DNA from 2 places in the Streptomyces sp. NPDC030165 genome. Region 1 is predicted to be linked to the other one. Evidence: riboswitches for the same ligand, from Rfam matches in the RefSeq annotation. Region 1 holds a riboswitch; the other holds the start of a gene.
The links. A riboswitch is a leader RNA that binds a small molecule or an ion and turns the genes downstream of it on or off. The one in region 1 is predicted to bind cyclic di-AMP.
Positions count from the first base shown of each region.

Region 2: linked by a shared signal. The riboswitch ahead of ACZ4Z1_RS27440 (C40 family peptidase) and the one ahead of ACZ4Z1_RS03750 (transglycosylase family protein) in region 1 are both predicted to bind cyclic di-AMP.

Region 1 is NZ_JBVIBD010000002.1:118,392-125,769, forward strand. Features, by position in the region: gene ACZ4Z1_RS03740 (FtsB family cell division protein) at 34-483, opposite strand; gene eno (phosphopyruvate hydratase) at 631-1,917, opposite strand; gene ACZ4Z1_RS03750 (transglycosylase family protein) at 2,317-3,012, opposite strand; cyclic di-AMP (ydaO/yuaA leader) riboswitch at 3,014-3,185, opposite strand; gene ACZ4Z1_RS03755 (transglycosylase family protein) at 3,438-4,457, opposite strand; gene ACZ4Z1_RS03760 (cytochrome P450 family protein) at 4,705-5,976, opposite strand; gene ACZ4Z1_RS03765 (DUF6479 family protein) at 6,058-6,456, opposite strand; gene ACZ4Z1_RS03770 (LysR family transcriptional regulator) at 6,565-7,378, opposite strand, start outside.
Region 2 is NZ_JBVIBD010000016.1:32,877-40,254, reverse strand. Features, by position in the region: gene ACZ4Z1_RS27470 (8-amino-7-oxononanoate synthase) at 1-705, shown strand, start outside; gene ACZ4Z1_RS27465 (DUF397 domain-containing protein) at 794-1,030, opposite strand; gene ACZ4Z1_RS27460 (helix-turn-helix domain-containing protein) at 1,041-1,928, opposite strand; gene ACZ4Z1_RS27455 (ATP-binding protein) at 2,240-2,668, shown strand; gene ACZ4Z1_RS27450 (hypothetical protein) at 2,790-3,059, opposite strand; gene ACZ4Z1_RS27445 (DUF6328 family protein) at 3,534-4,142, opposite strand; gene ACZ4Z1_RS27440 (C40 family peptidase) at 4,268-4,741, opposite strand; cyclic di-AMP (ydaO/yuaA leader) riboswitch at 4,745-4,909, opposite strand; gene ACZ4Z1_RS27435 (hypothetical protein) at 5,458-5,763, opposite strand; gene ACZ4Z1_RS27430 (ATP-dependent Clp protease proteolytic subunit) at 5,771-6,406, opposite strand; gene ACZ4Z1_RS27425 (hypothetical protein) at 6,668-7,063, shown strand; gene ACZ4Z1_RS27420 (STAS domain-containing protein) at 7,307-7,378, shown strand, end outside.

The sequences.
Region 1 (7,378 bases):
GGCGGGCGTGGCCGGGCGCGTGCCCCGGACAGGCTACTGGTCGGCGGCGTCCAGGCCGTTCCAGATGTTGTCGTACCAGGGGCGTTCCGCTGCGGCCTGGCCGGTGCGCCGCTTTCCGGCACCGGAGCCGTCCTGGACGATGAAGCCGGTCTCGCCGGGCCGGACGTAGTGCAGGTGCTGCCGCGCCTGCTGCCGTACGTACTCCGGGTCCTGCCAGCGGGCCTTCTCGTCGCGCAGTTCGTCGGCGCGCCGCGCGGCCTGCTCCGCCTGGCGGCGCTGGTCGGCGATCTCGGAGCGCTGGGAGATGTACTGCCGGGTGGGGTACGCGAGGGCGACGACCAGGGAGCACAGCACCAGCGCGAGCAGCGCCGCGCGGCCGGTCAGGCGGCCCCGCCGGGGGCGGCCGGAACGCTGGACGCGGGCGGCGGCCTGTTCGCCGAGCGCCTTGAGCCGGGTCGCGGTGGAGAACCGTTCCGCGGACACCTCGCCTCCCCTTCGTCACCGGGCCGGGCCGGCGCGGCCCGCAGCACGTACGTCCCCGGCAACGGTACGGGACCGCCGCCGGGGACGTAGGTATTCACGGCTTCCGGGGCCTTTCGCGGCCCCGGGGATCAGCCCTTGCCGGGCTTGTCAGTCCGCGAAGCGGAACCGCGGGAAGGCGGAGCGGCCCGCGTAGACCGCCGCGTCGTCGAGAATCTCCTCGATGCGCAGCAGCTGGTTGTACTTGGCGACGCGCTCGGAGCGGGCCGGGGCGCCGGTCTTGATCTGACCGCAGTTGGTGGCGACGGCCAGGTCGGCGATGGTGACGTCCTCGGTCTCGCCGGAGCGGTGCGACATCATGCACTTGAAGCCGTTGCGCTGGGCCAGCTCGACGGCGTCCAGGGTCTCGGTCAGCGAGCCGATCTGGTTGACCTTGACCAGCAGGGCGTTGGCCGAGTTCTCCTCGATGCCGCGGGCCAGGCGCTCCGGGTTGGTGACGAACAGGTCGTCACCGACCAGCTGCACCTTGGCGCCCAGGCGCTCGGTGATGACGTTCCAGCCGGCCCAGTCGTCCTCGAACAGCGGGTCCTCGATGGAGACCAGCGGGTAGGCGGCGACGAGCTCCTCGTAGTACGAGGTCATCTGCTCGGCGGTGCGCTGCTGGCCCTCGAATTCGTAGACGCCGTCCTTGTAGAACTCGGAGGCGGCGACGTCGAGCGCGAGCGCGATGTCCTGGCCGGGGGTGTAACCGGCTTCCTTGATCGCTTCGAGGATCAGGTCCAGGGCCTCGCGGTTGGAGCCCAGGTTCGGGGCGAAGCCGCCCTCGTCGCCCAGGCCGGTGGCCAGGCCCTTGTTCTTCAGGACCTTCTTGAGAGTGTGGTAGACCTCGGCACCCCAGCGCAGGGCCTCGGAGAAGGACTCCGCGCCGATCGGGGCGATCATGAACTCCTGGATGTCCACGTTGGAGTCGGCGTGCGAGCCGCCGTTCAGGATGTTCATCATCGGGACCGGCAGCACGTGGGCGTTGGGGCCGCCCAGGTAGCGGAACAGCGGCAGGTCGCTGGCCTCGGAGGCGGCGTGCGCGACGGCCAGGGAGACGCCGAGGATGGCGTTGGCGCCGAGCGAGCCCTTGTTGTCGGTGGCGTCCAGGTCGAACATGGCCTGGTCGATCAGGCGCTGCTCGGTGGCGTCGTAGCCGACCAGCTCCGGGCCGATCTGCTCGATGACCGCGAGGACGGCCTTCTCCACGCCCTTGCCCAGGTAGCGCGCCGGGTCACCGTCGCGCAGCTCGATGGCCTCGAAGGCGCCGGTCGAGGCGCCGGACGGGACGGCGGCACGGCCGGTGCTGCCGTCGTCGAGGCCGACCTCGACCTCGACCGTGGGATTGCCTCGCGAGTCGAGAATCTCGCGAGCTACGACGACGTCGATGGACGGCACGTTGTCTCCTTCATGGGTGTCTGGAGTTCTGCAGCACGAGCCTAACGGCCTCGGGGGGTTCCGCTCGCCGCCAGCCCGGCCCTTGGGCTGAATACACCCGCAAAGCCCCTGTTCAGGGGAGGTATGGGCGCAATGTTCGCTGAACGGGGAAGTCGGCGGACGGGGCGGGTACGGCCGGGCGGGCCCGGCGGACGGGGCGGCCCGGCCCCCGGGGCCGGGCGGGGGAAATGGAGAAGCCCCGCCGCGGCGCGTGCGGGGGACAGGCGCCGTGGCGGGGCGGTCTCACGGGAAGAGCGGATTCCCGGGTCGAGCGGCCCCCGGGGTGCCGTGCGGCCCGTACGTACCGCCGTACGTACGGAGCGCCACGGTCACCCGGGGTCCCTCAGGGCTTCAGCCGGCTCAGACGGCCAGCTTCTGGCCCGGGAAGATCAGGTTGGGGTTGCCGCCGATGACGGACTTGTTGTTCGCGTAGACCGACTTCCAGTTCTTGCCGTGGGAAGCGGCGATCTTGGCGAGGGTGTCACCGGACTTGACGGTGTAGTTGCCCTCGGGGTTCGACTTCGGCGTCGACTTGTGGGTCGGGGCCGGGGTCTTGCGGGCCAGCTCCTCGCCCTGCTTGCGGGCCTCGGAGCGCGAGGTGCCCTGCGGGGCGGAGTAGGAGCGCTTGGACTTGTAGGACTTGTGCGAGCTGCCCTGCGACGAGCCGCCGTCGGCCTTGGCGTTCGCGTTGCCCTGGCCGAGGTGGCCGCCGGCGCAGGTCCAGGCGCCCGGGCCCTGGATGGCGAGCAGGCGCTCGGCCGCGGCGATCTGCTGGCTCTTGCTGGCCTGGTCGGCGCGCGGGGCGTACTGGGTACCGCCGGCGGCGGCCCAGCTGGAGTTCGAGAACTGCAGGCCGCCGTAGTAGCCGTTGCCGGTGTTGATCGACCAGTTGCCACCGGACTCGCACTGGGCGACGGCGTCCCAGTTGTTGCCCGCGGCGGAGGCGGAGGTGGCGCCCATCAGCGGGACGGCCACGGCGGCACCGGCGACGCCCGCCAGGGTGGCGACGCGGACGGCCTTGGAGGGACGACGGTGCTTGCCCTTGGAGTTCAGCATGGTTGTTCCTCACCGACGCCTGCGAGGTGAGCTGTCGGGTTCGGGCCATGTGAGTTGCCCGGCCGTGTGTGCTTCACACATGGCTTCACCCCAAGCCGGTCGGGACCCGCTTCCGCGGGCGGGGCCGGCACTTACCTTGGGTCCCCCGCTCCTGCCTTCGGCGCTCTCGCGTCGAGTGACCTCCGACCACCGGCAGGATTCGGCGTGTGATCGAAGGGCCCGCTTTGGCGAGCGATGAAGACGGTAAACACGAACACCCCGCTGGTTCAAACCCCTACATCTGAGGCCAGTTGACCCCCAGACATCACAGGATCATCACATTTCCGCAGGTCGTCGCAGGTTTGGAAACAACGGACGGGACGGTCACCACGCCCCCGAACGAGATCCATGTCTCACTTTCGCCAAAGCGGGCAAACCACCGCGAACTATCCCTGTTCAGGAGCCAGGTCAAGGCGCTGACCAGGGTGGATAAGGTCCGGATCGCCCCCGATGACACCTTTGTTGGCCGCGTAGAGCGCCGGCCAGCCCCCGGAGACCCCGCGGTCCTCCGCGATGGCTGACAGGTTGTCACCGGGCCGCACGGTGTAGTCACCTGGCGACCCCGGGTCCGTACGGTGCGCGTCGCCGCCCCGCGAGGGGCGTTCCCCGCCGGACCGGCCCGCGTCACCGGAGCCTGAACCGGTACCCGTACCCGTACCTGCGTCCGTGCCCGTACCTGCGCCCGCTCCGGGCTCCTCCTCGGGCTGCCCGCGGTGCTTGCCCTGTGACGGGGGCGCGGTGGGGCCCGTGGAGGCGCCGTCGCCCGGGGTGCCCGGGTCGGCCGGGTGCGACGGGTCTTCCGTACGCCCCGCACCGGACGGCTCCGGCGTGCGGGACGGCTCCGGCGTCCCGGCCGGGCCGGTGGACGACGGCTCCGGCTCCGGAGTGCGCGCACCGCCGGGCTCCGGGGTCCCGGACGGCCCGGACGGTTTGGAGGAGGGCGGCGGGGTGGCGGGAGAGGAGGGGGACGGCGAGGAGAACTCCGGGGTCGGCGTCGCCGTGCTGCCCGGGTCGACGTCCGGCCCGCTGCCGCCCTGCTTGAGCCCCGCGTTCACCGCGCAGCTCGGCCACGTGTCGGGGCCGCGCGCGGCGAGGATCGACTCGGCGACGGCTATCTGCTGCGAGCGGCTGGCCAGATCGGGGCGCGAGGCGTACGCCGGGCCGCCGTAGCGGTCCCACATCTCCTGGGTCAGCTGGAGCCCGCCGTAGAAGCCGTTGCCGCTGTTGGCGCTCCACATCCCGCTGCTCTCGCACTGCGCGACGCGGTCCCAGGTGGCCGCGTCGGCGGCGTCGGCGCTGCTCGCGGCGAGCAGCGGCATGGCGAGGGCGCCGCCGGCGACTCCCGCCGTGACGAAGATGGCCGGAGCCTGACGGGGGCGTCGGTGACGGCCGTTCCCGGAGCGCATGCGGTTGCCTTTCGAGCGGCGGTTGAGTTGTCGTCGAGAGGCCGGAACCGTCGGCTGCGTGGCCCTTGCGCCTGCCGCGCCGCCCGCCCCGGCCTTTCAGACGGATGAAAGTAGCGGGGCCACCCGCTCGTCACAAGCCGGTGTAGCGGAGATCACGCGCAGGTCACGGCCTGACGTGACGTCACTTCCGTACGGGCGCGAGGCCCCGTGTGTACGGTCGGTACACCGCTTCCGTACGGGCGCGGCGTCACTTCCGTACGGGCGTGAACTCCACCGGCAGCGCCCGCAGCCCCCGCATGATCAGCCCGCCGCGCCACCGCAGGTCGTCCGGTTCCGCGCCCAGCCGCAGGTCCGGCAGCCGGGTCAGCAGGGTGGCGATCGCGGTCTGCCCTTCGAGGCGGGCCAGCGGCGCGCCCAGGCAGTAGTGGATGCCGTGGCCGTAGCCGAGGTGCTGGTTGTCGCGGCGGGACAGGTCCAGGACGTCGGGGCCGGGGAAGCGCTCCGGGTCCCGGTCGGCGGCGGCCAGCACGACCAGGACCGGGTCGCCCTCGGCGATCCGCTGCCCGCCGATGGTGAGGTCCTGGGTGGCGAAGCGCCAGGTGGCCAGCTCGACCGGGCCGTCGTAGCGCAGCAGCTCCTCCACGCCGGTGGCGAGCAGCTCCGTGTCCCCGGCGGCGGCCGCCTTCTGGAGCTGTTCCCGCTGGGCGGGGTGGCGCAGCAGCTGGTAGACGCCGTTGCCGATGAGGTTGACGGTGGTCTCGAAGCCCGCGAAGAGCAGGATGAAGGCCATCGCTGCGGCCTCGTTCTCGGTCAGGTGCTCGCCGTGGTCGGAGGCGCGGATCAGGCCGGAGATCAGGTCGTCGGCGCCCTCGTCGCCGAGGGTCTCGCGCTTGCGGTGGATCAGCTCGGCGAGATAGCCGCGCATCTTCTTCACCGACCGGGCGACGCCGCCGCGCGGCCCCTGGCCGTGCCGGATCATCATCCCGGCCCAGTCCCGGAAGTCGTCCTGGTCCTCGCGCGGGACGCCGAGCAGGTCGCAGATGGCGTGGATGGGCAGCGGGAAGGCGAACTCGTGGATCAGGTCGGCCTCGCCGCGCTCCGCGAAGGAGTCGATGAACGCGTCGGTCAGTTCCTGTACGCGCGGCGCGAACCGGGCGATGCGGCGCGGGGTGAACGCCTTGGAGACCAGCCGGCGCAGCCGCGTGTGGTCCGGCGGGTCGATGTTGAGCAGGTGCGTCATCAGGTTCGCGCCGCGCTCGCCGGGGATGCCGACCTTGCCCTTGCCGTGCGCGGCCTCGCTGTGGTGCACCGGGTTCTTCGACAGCCGGGTGTCGGCGAGCGCCTGCCGGGCGTCCGCGTACCGGGTCACCAGCCAGGCCTCGACGCCGCTGGGCAGCCGCGTACGGTGCACCGGCGCGTGCTCGCGCAGCCAGGCGTAGGCCGGGTACGGGTCGGAGGCGAACTCCCACGTGAACAGCTCGGGGCAGGGCGGGACGGCCGTCGGGCCGCGGCCGGTCACGGGGCAGGCGGGCCCGGCCCCTGAAGGGTCGGCGGGCCGCTCGTCGGAGGGGAAGGGGGTCTGCGGTCGCACCCCTCGACGTTAACCGCTGCCGAAGGACCCGCTGTGCCCGTCCTGCCAGCGCTTGCGCTCCCGGTCCTGGTCGTCGCCGTGGCGGGTGGGGGCGTTGCCGTAATCGGACAGTTCGTGCGGGGTCAGCCGGTGGTCGCCGCCGCGCGGCACCTCGTTCGGGTCGCGCAGTTCGCTCTCGTACCCGGTCGGGTCCTTGGGCGGGGTCGGCTGGGTCTCCGGCTCGGGCGGGTCGGGCTCCCGGTCCCGGCGGCGCCTGCCGTAGACCACGGCGAGGATCAGTCCCGCGACGATGACGATCCCGGCGATCAGCGGACCGGTGCCGACGACCATGTCCCGCGTGAGGTCCACGGCCTGCTGGACGGCGGTGCCGTCCTGGGCCGGTGTGGTCGAAGCGATCGTTGCTGTCATTCGCTCCGGGTACCCGGGTCGGCGGGGACGATGCGCGGGCGGGCCCCGGCACCGGCCCGAAGGCCGGGTACGGAGGTGAAAGCGCAGGTCAACGGCGGGAAGCGGGGCTCATGCCCCTCGGGTGGCGGGGCCCGGGTCCGGCTCGGAGGGGTGCACGCCCAGCGCGTCCAGGAAGGCCGCGGCCGCCGGGGAAGGGCCCCGCGCGCTCCAGATGACGCGTTCGGCCCGGGCGGGGGCGTCGGGGACGCGTACCACGCTCAGCCCGGTCAGTTCGGTGGCGAACGCCTGCGGCACCATGCCGATGCCGAGCCCGGCCCGTACCAGCTTGGCCAGGAACTCCACGGTGGTCACCTCGAAGGCCACCTCGGTCGTCAGGCCCGCCGCCCGGAACGCGTCGTCCCGCTGGCGGCGCGCCGCCGACCCGGCCGTGAAGTCCACGAAGGTCTCCTCGGCCAGCCGCCGCAGGTCCGTCCACTCCCGGCCCGCCAGCGGGTGGTCCGGCGCCACGACGGCCACCAGCTCCCCGTGGGCCAGCGTCCGTTCCCGTACGCCCTGGCTGCGGGCGCCCGGCACCAGCCCGATGAAGGCGACGTCCAGCGTGCCCTGCCGGACCTGCTCGACCAGCTGCTCGCTCATCTCCATGCGCAGGCTGATGCGTACCTGCGGGTAGCGGGCGCGGTAGGCGCCCAGCTCGCGGGCCAGGTCGACGGCCGCGACGGTGGAGATGGCTCCGATGGCCAGCCGGCCGCGGACCTCGCCGGCCGCCGCCTCCACCTCGGCCCGGGCCCGCTCGGCCGCTTCCAGCGCCTGCCGGGCGACCGGCACGAACGCCTCGCCCGCGGCCGTCAGCCGCACGCTGCGGCTCGTACGGTGGAAGAGCCGGGCGCCGAGCTCCTTCTCCAGGCGGGCGACCTGGTGGCTG
Region 2 (7,378 bases), on a different contig from region 1:
CCGGACGCGGTACGCAAGTCGCTGGACGGCCACGGTGGTCCGGCGCTCGCCGTCACCGACGCCGTCTTCTCCGTGGACGGTGACGCCGCGCCCCTGCGGTCCCTCGCCGACGCCTGCCGTGCGCACCGTGCGGCCCTGCTCGTGGATGACGCGCACGGCCTGGGCGTCCTCGGCGACGGCGGGCGCGGCGCGGTGCACGCGGCCGGGCTCGCCGGGGACCCGGACGTGGTCGTCACCGCCACCCTGTCGAAGTCGCTCGGCAGTCAGGGAGGCGCGGTCCTGGGCCCGGCCCGGGTCATCGAGCACCTGGTCAACACCGCGCGGACGTTCATCTTCGACACCGGCCTCGCCCCCGCCGCCGCCGGCGGCGCCCGTACGGCGCTGCGCCTGCTGCGCCGCGAGCCGGAACGCGCCGGCCGGGTCCGCGCGGTGGCCGCGGACCTGCACCAGCGGCTCAGCGCCGCCGGGCTGGCGGTCGTCCGTCCGGACGCCGCGGTGGTCTCCGTACGGGCGCCCTCGCCGGAGCAGGCCGTCCGGTGGGCAGCGGACTGCCGGGACGCGGGCCTCGTGGTCGGCTGCTTCCGGCCGCCGTCCGTACCGGACGGAGTCTCTCGGCTGCGCCTGACCGCCCGCGCGGACCTGACTCCCCGGCAGGCGAGGGAAGCGGTACGGACCGTTGTACGGACGGCGCCGGGCGCCTGTTAGGGCCGGGTGCCGGAGAAGTTCCGTACGCCCTGCCGCTGTACGGCCGTACGGATCGTCCGGCCTGTCCGGATCATCCGGTCCGGACGGCTCATCCGACCTTCGCGAAACGGCTGTCGGTCAGCCCGTCGACGAAGGACTGCCAGGCCGATGTGGTGAACAGCAGGGCCGGTCCCGCGGTGTTCTTCGAGTCGCGCACCGCGAGCAGGCCGGAGCTGATGCGCGCCGTCTCGACGCAGTTGTTCATGCCGGTGCTGCGGCTGCTGCGCCGCCACCGCGCACCGTGCAGCGCGGCGCGGACGGGATCGTGCCCAGGCAGGAGTGACATGGATGCCTCCTCAGGTGCCGGCGCCGGCCCACGAGGCGGCGGCGATCCGGGCGATGAATTGCGCTGACTTCTCGCATGAGAGGGCGCGCCCCCGCAGCGTGTCGAACGCATCGCTGTACGCCCTGAGGTCTGTCTTCTGCTCCAAGTAGAGGCTACTCGTCAAATGGTCGAGAACAACCACATCCAAGTCAGAAGTGAGCGGAAATGAGAAGATAACGAAAGGACCGGTGATGCCGATGTGCACACCGGAAGCGAAGGGCAGCACCTGTAGTCGCACATGCGGCAATTGCCCCACGTCCAGAATGTGCCGCAACTGCGCCGCCATGACGCCGGGCCGACCGACCTCCCGGCGGAGCACCGCTTCGTCCAGCACCGCGCACAACTCCAGCGGCCGCTCGCCCCGCAGCACCTCCTGGCGGGCGATACGCACCTCCACCAGTTCCTCGACCTGCTTCGACGGCAGGTCCGACAGCGTGGCGCGGGTCACCGCCCGCGCGTAGTCCGGCGTCTGCAGCAGCCCCGGCACCACCGTCGTCTCCAGTGTGCGCGCCCGGGACGCCTCGTACTCCAGGCTGATGAAGTCCCGGTACTCCGGCGGCAGCAGGTCGCGGTACGTGTGCCACCAGCCGTGCCGCCCACTGCCGCCGCCCTGCGGGCCGTCACCGCACAGCGCCGCCAGCAGCGCGCGCAGTTCCGCGTCGCGCACGCCGTACGCGTCCAGCAGCAGTTCCACATCGGCCGGCCGGACGCCGCTGCGCCCGGTCTCGATGCGGCTGACCTTGGACTGGTGCCATCCGACCAGGCGGGCCGCCTCACCGCTGGTGAATCCGGCCAGCGTCCGCTGGCGCCGTAATTCCGCTCCGAGCTTGCGGCGGCGCACCGCGGGCCCGTACCGCATACCCGTCCTCCCTTTCCTTCCACGGGGTGCGCCGCGGGTGCGCCCGTCCCCTGATGGCCGGTTCCGGTCCGTCAGTGTGCCGCGCAAATACGTTCTCGCGTAGCAGAGTTCACCGCTTCGGGCGACAGATATATGCACTTCTTGGTGGATGACGCGCCACAGCCGCAGCATGAGTGGCAGGCTGACGCACAGCAGCAGTCCGAGGCCGGAGCCGAAGGGGCCGGAAAGGGCCCGGGAGGCCGGATGCGATGGCGGCTTCCTTCGGCGGCGGGCCGGAGTAGAGCCTCGGGTGGGAAAGGGACGGCGTCGCGATGGCAGACCATCAGGAATCCTCACTCACTCTGCCCAGCGCACCGGCATCGGTCGCGGAGGCCCGCAGGTACGTCACGGGCGTACTGGCCGAATGGGGCCTTCCGGACGGGACGGAGACGGCCGACACCGTACGGCTGATCGTCTCCGAACTCGCCACCAACGCCGTGCAGCACACATTCGGCCGGTCACCGGCGTTCACCGTCGACGTCCGGCTGGACCGCGACGAACGGCTGCGGATCGGCGTCACCGACGACCATCCGCGCTGGCCGAAACGGCTGCCGGCCGCCGTGCAGCAGGACAACGGGCGGGGCATGGTGATCATCCGTTTCCTCACCGCCGAGTCCGGCGGGCAGGTGACGGTCGAGCCCACCGCGTCCGGGGGCAAGACCGTCTGGATCAGCCTGCCGTGGAAGCTGTTCCTGCCGTAGCGGGTCGTTCGGGCGAAGCGGTTCTCGAAGGGCCGGTCGCGGAAAGGGCGGTCCCGGAAGGAGGCGGTTCGGACAGGGCAGGCCACGTCAGCGGCAGGATTCCGGGCTCCGGGAGGCCCGCTCAGGGCTTGGTGAGGAAGCGCGGCTTGCGGCGGCGGCCCGTACTGCACGCGCAGCCCGCACCACTGTCCCGTACCTGCCGGTAGGTGGGACTGGTCTCGCGGCCGCAGCGGGAACAGCGGCACGGCCACGGCTCGTACGCGCCGGGACAGGGGACCAGAGGCGTCAGCCCGGCGGCGTACATGACGCGTTCGGCGACGGTGGCCGGACCGGGTGCGCCCACCGGGGCGGCCGGGGCGCCCGTAGGGGCCACGGGGCTCGCGGGGGCCACCGGGCCCACAGGCACGGAAGCCGCAGGCAGTACGGGAGTGGCCGAGCCCCCGGAGTCTGCCCGGTCCCCAGGAACCGCCGGCCCCCCGGCAACGGCCGGTCCCGCAGGAGCCACCGAACCCCCGCCTGTCCCGGTACCAAGGTCCCCCGGATGCCACTGATGCAGGCAGGAGGCGCACCACCACAACAGTTCACCGGCGCCGTAGACCCCCTCGTCCTCCCACAGCACGTCCGTGCTGCCGCAGGCCGGGCAGGGGGTGGCGGGGGAGCGGCGGCGCAGAAGTCCGCGCAGGTTCACGAGTCGGTCCTGGTGTGCGTGTGCTGGGGCAGGTGTCCGTGCATGGGTCTCCTCACGTGCTAAGGAGACTCCATCGGTTCACCGTCGCCAAAGCAAGGACGACCAGGTCACAAAAGATTTCGACGGCACGATGCCCCGTGCGGGCCCCGGGAAGACCGCACGCACGGTGCCGGGCGCTCAGGACGACGAGTCGCGCGCGGACGGCTTGATGTGCCCGTTCAGATACCCCAGTACGCGGGGCAGCAGCGCCCACAGCCCGGCGCACGTCACCAGCGTCACCGAGCCCGCCACCACTCCCGCCCCGCGCCCCAGTACGACGTCGACGACCAGCAGTACGGCACCGGCCAGCGCCAGCGCGAGCACCGCCATACCGGCCGCGGTCAGCCGCGCGGAAACCTCCACGATCAGCCCCTTCGCGCGCCGCCGGAACAGCACCCGGTGCACCGCGGCAGGCGCGGTGAGCAGCAGCGTCGCCAGTACGGCCAGCAGCAACGTGCCCACGTAGAAACCGCGTTGCGTGGTGTCCAGGGACACGAAGCGCGGGGTGAACGCCAGCGTCAGCAGGAAGGCGAACAGGATCTGCACGCCGGTCTGCAGGACGCGCAGTTCCTGGAGCAGTTCGCCGAAGTTGCGGTCGTAACGCTCCAGAGGCGTCTCGTTGCGGTCCGCGCACGCGGTGTGGTGGGCGGAACCGGGTGACTGGTGCGGCTCGGGTGCATCGGTGATTCCCGGCAGTTCGGAGTGTCCGGGCAGTTCATTCCGGTCGTCGTCGGTGATGGGGGCCATTGCGTGCGGGTATCCGCCGATGCGTTGATCACTCCTCGGACGCGCGCGGGTGCGGGAGTCCGCACCCGCGTACGCACGGGAGGACCGGCGCGATCGGCGGATCACCACACCGGCGGACCGGGCGGTCAGCGCACCCGCCCGTACGAAACGCTGCGCGACCAGATGCGTTCCAGGCGCACCACGGAGCCGGGTTTGGGCGCGTGCCAGATCTTGCCGTTCCCCGCGTAGATGCCCACGTGGTAGATGCCGCGGCGGGAGTGGAAGAAGACCAGGTCGCCGAGGCGGCGCGAGGACGCGGACAGGTGCCGGGTGCGGTTGTACTGGGCCGCCGCGGTACGGGGCAGCCGCTTCCCGGCGCGTTTGAACGAGTACAGCGTCAGTCCTGAGCAGTCGAAACGGTAGGGCCCGCTGGCTCCGTACTTGTAGGGCGCCCCCTTCTTGGAGGCGGCGATCCGCAGTGCTGAGGCCGAGGTCGACGCGGCTTGGGCGTCCTCGGTGGCTCCTGGTACGACCAGTGTTCCGCCGGCTGTGGCGAGGGCGATGAAGGAGATCACTCCGGCTCGCGCCAGCAGGGGGGAAGTGGTGGTACGCGCGGTCATGCGCAACCCTTCGTCAGCCGCCTGCGAAGGAGTACCTGTCGGGTTCGGGCAGGCGAAGATGCCCGGTCGCCGTAACGACTTCACCCCAAGGGGCCGTCCGGCCGTGGTGGCCGGCGGTCCCGTCGTGCTCGGGTCCTCCGCTCCTGCCGGTCCAGGCGCATCGACCAGACATCCGGTACGGCGGCAGGATTGGGCGTCCGTCCGGACCGCCCCACCGCTGTGGCGGGGGCTTGTCGTCGAAGCGATCGTTGCGCACCTCGCGCCCGGATTCCGAGCAGAAACGGTTGTATGTGAGTTTGGTCACGTCTGCGCCGTTCGGGTGGACGGCCGGCGTTCCGTGGGGAATCCGCGACGGGTGAGGACCCGCGCACCAGCCCCGGAACGTGATGTTCCGGTCGAGACGTACATACGTCGCGCAAGCCGTGTGGCGCGGCACGCGGCCTTCCGGCTACGCCGTTGGGGCGAGCCCGATCGGGCTTCGTGTCGGCATACGGGTGGGTCCTTGCGATGCTGTAGCACCTCCTGGCCGCCTCTGTCACCCTCCGTCTGGGGTGTGCCGCGCGGGGCGGGTGGGTTCTTGTGTGCCAGAGGGGTGAGGGGAGGGCGTCCGACCCCCGTCCGGACGCCCTCCCGGCCGCCGTGGCGGCGTCGTGGTGGTCGCGCGCTCGTGACGCGGCCCTCTCCCGTCGGGAGGAGGCGCGGTCTGCCGTATCGGGTCAACTGTGTGGCGGAGGTACGGCGATCAGCCGCGCGCGGCGCTCACCGTCCAGTACGCGCAGGGCCTGCGCCAGCGTCCCCGCGTGCAGTTCGCTCTCGCCGCGGTCGTGCATCAGCGCCAACGCGTCCCGCAGGGCGGTGGACTTGCCGACCAGGGCCTGTGCGGCGCGCAGCCCGCCGTACGTGTCCGTGCCCCGGGCCGGGTTGATGCGGCCCAGCAGGTCCAGGACCGCGAGGTAGCTGTCGATGACCTCGGCCTCGGCGCGCGTCAGCGCGGGCAGTGGCGGCAGTTCGGGTGGCAGCATCCCGGGCTCACCTCGCGCCGGTCGCGGCGGGGCGCTGCTTGCGGCTGCGGGTGAGCCCGTCGATGAGGCCGTACGCCACGGCGGCCTCGGAGTCGAAGACCTTGTCGCGTTCGAGGTCTTCGGAGATCCGCTCGGCGGTCTGGCCGGTGTGCCGTACGAGCAGTTCCTCCAGGAATGCGCGGGTGCGCAGCAGTTCGTCCGCCTGGATCCGGAGATCGTCGGCCTGTCCCTGGACCGGCTCGCTGAACGAGGGCTGGTGGATGAGGACGCGGGCGCCCGGCAGGGCGAGGCGCTTGCCGGGTGTGCCGGCCGCCAGCAGCACCGCCGCCGCCGAGGCGGCCTGGCCCAGGCAGACCGTCTCGATGTCGCAGCCCACGAACTGCATCGTGTCGTAGATCGCGGACATCGCGGTGAACGAGCCGCCGGGGGAGTTGATGTAGAGCGAGATGTCCCGGTCGGGCGCGTCGTGGTCCAGGTGCATGAGCTGGGCGATCACGTCGTTGGCCGTGGTGTCGTCGACCGGGGTGCCGAGGAAGATGATCCGCTCGCTGAGCAGCTTGGAGTACGGGTCCATGGTGCGGGCCCCGTAGGTGGTGCGTTCGGTGAACTCCGGGAGGACGTACCGGGCCTGGGGGCCGTTCATGGGGAGCTCCTCTTCCCTGAGCGTCTGTAAAAAATGTACAGGACGTACGTATGGCTAGATAGGAGCACGGTCCGCTGGAGGAAGGCAATGCCTCTGGTGGGTGAAGTGCCGGACGCTCGCTGACAGCGAAAACCTCATGAGGCGTCAGGGCCATTGCGGACGCGACGGGCTGACTGCCCGTTCGCTCGCGCCTTCAGGGGCGCGTCCGCCTCCGGAGCGCAATGGCCGCTGTACGCCTGTGACCACTGCGAAGGACATCCGATGCCCGACTCGTGCCGCCTCGCGCCCCTGTTGCCCGGAATCGCCGACGACCGCCACGCGCTCCGGGAAGCGCTGCTCCTCCTGGCCTTCCAGCGACTCGTCCAGTACAGCGGCCCGGAGACGGTACGGGTGACCACGGTCGATGCCGCCGCCTGCCGGGACACCGCCACCGTGCTGCACAGCCTGTATCGCACCGCCCTGCTGGGCGCGCCGTGGCCGCTTCCCGGGAGCGACCTCGCCGCCCTGCGCAACTTCGCTGCTGCGCACGTGCAGGCCGTCGCGCGCCGGGACGCGGTGGAAGCGGCGGGCAGTGAACGCGCACTGTGGAGCGTCTTCGTGCACGCCTGCCGCAACCGGCCCCTGTACGACGCCGTCACACAGCTCGCCCGTGGGTGACCGGCAGCGCGCCCTGCACTGTACGGACGAGTACTGGCAGCGCGCGCTGCAAGGCGCAGACGAGCACTGGAGGCGCGCGAGCGGCACGACCGCCCTCTGATCCGGCAGCCGCCGGAGCGGTCGACGAGCGGACCGGTGCGGTGCGCTCCGGCTGTCGTCTCCCCAATGCGTACCGAAGGAGTGCATGGGCGCCGTCGGGGTCATATACCCGTGTGGTGGGGGCGGGGCGAAGGGAGCGGGAGAGTGGGCGACACGGAGAGCGTCCCGCTGCGTGTGATCGTCACCCGGGTCGTCGGCACCGGCGCCGTGCTCGTC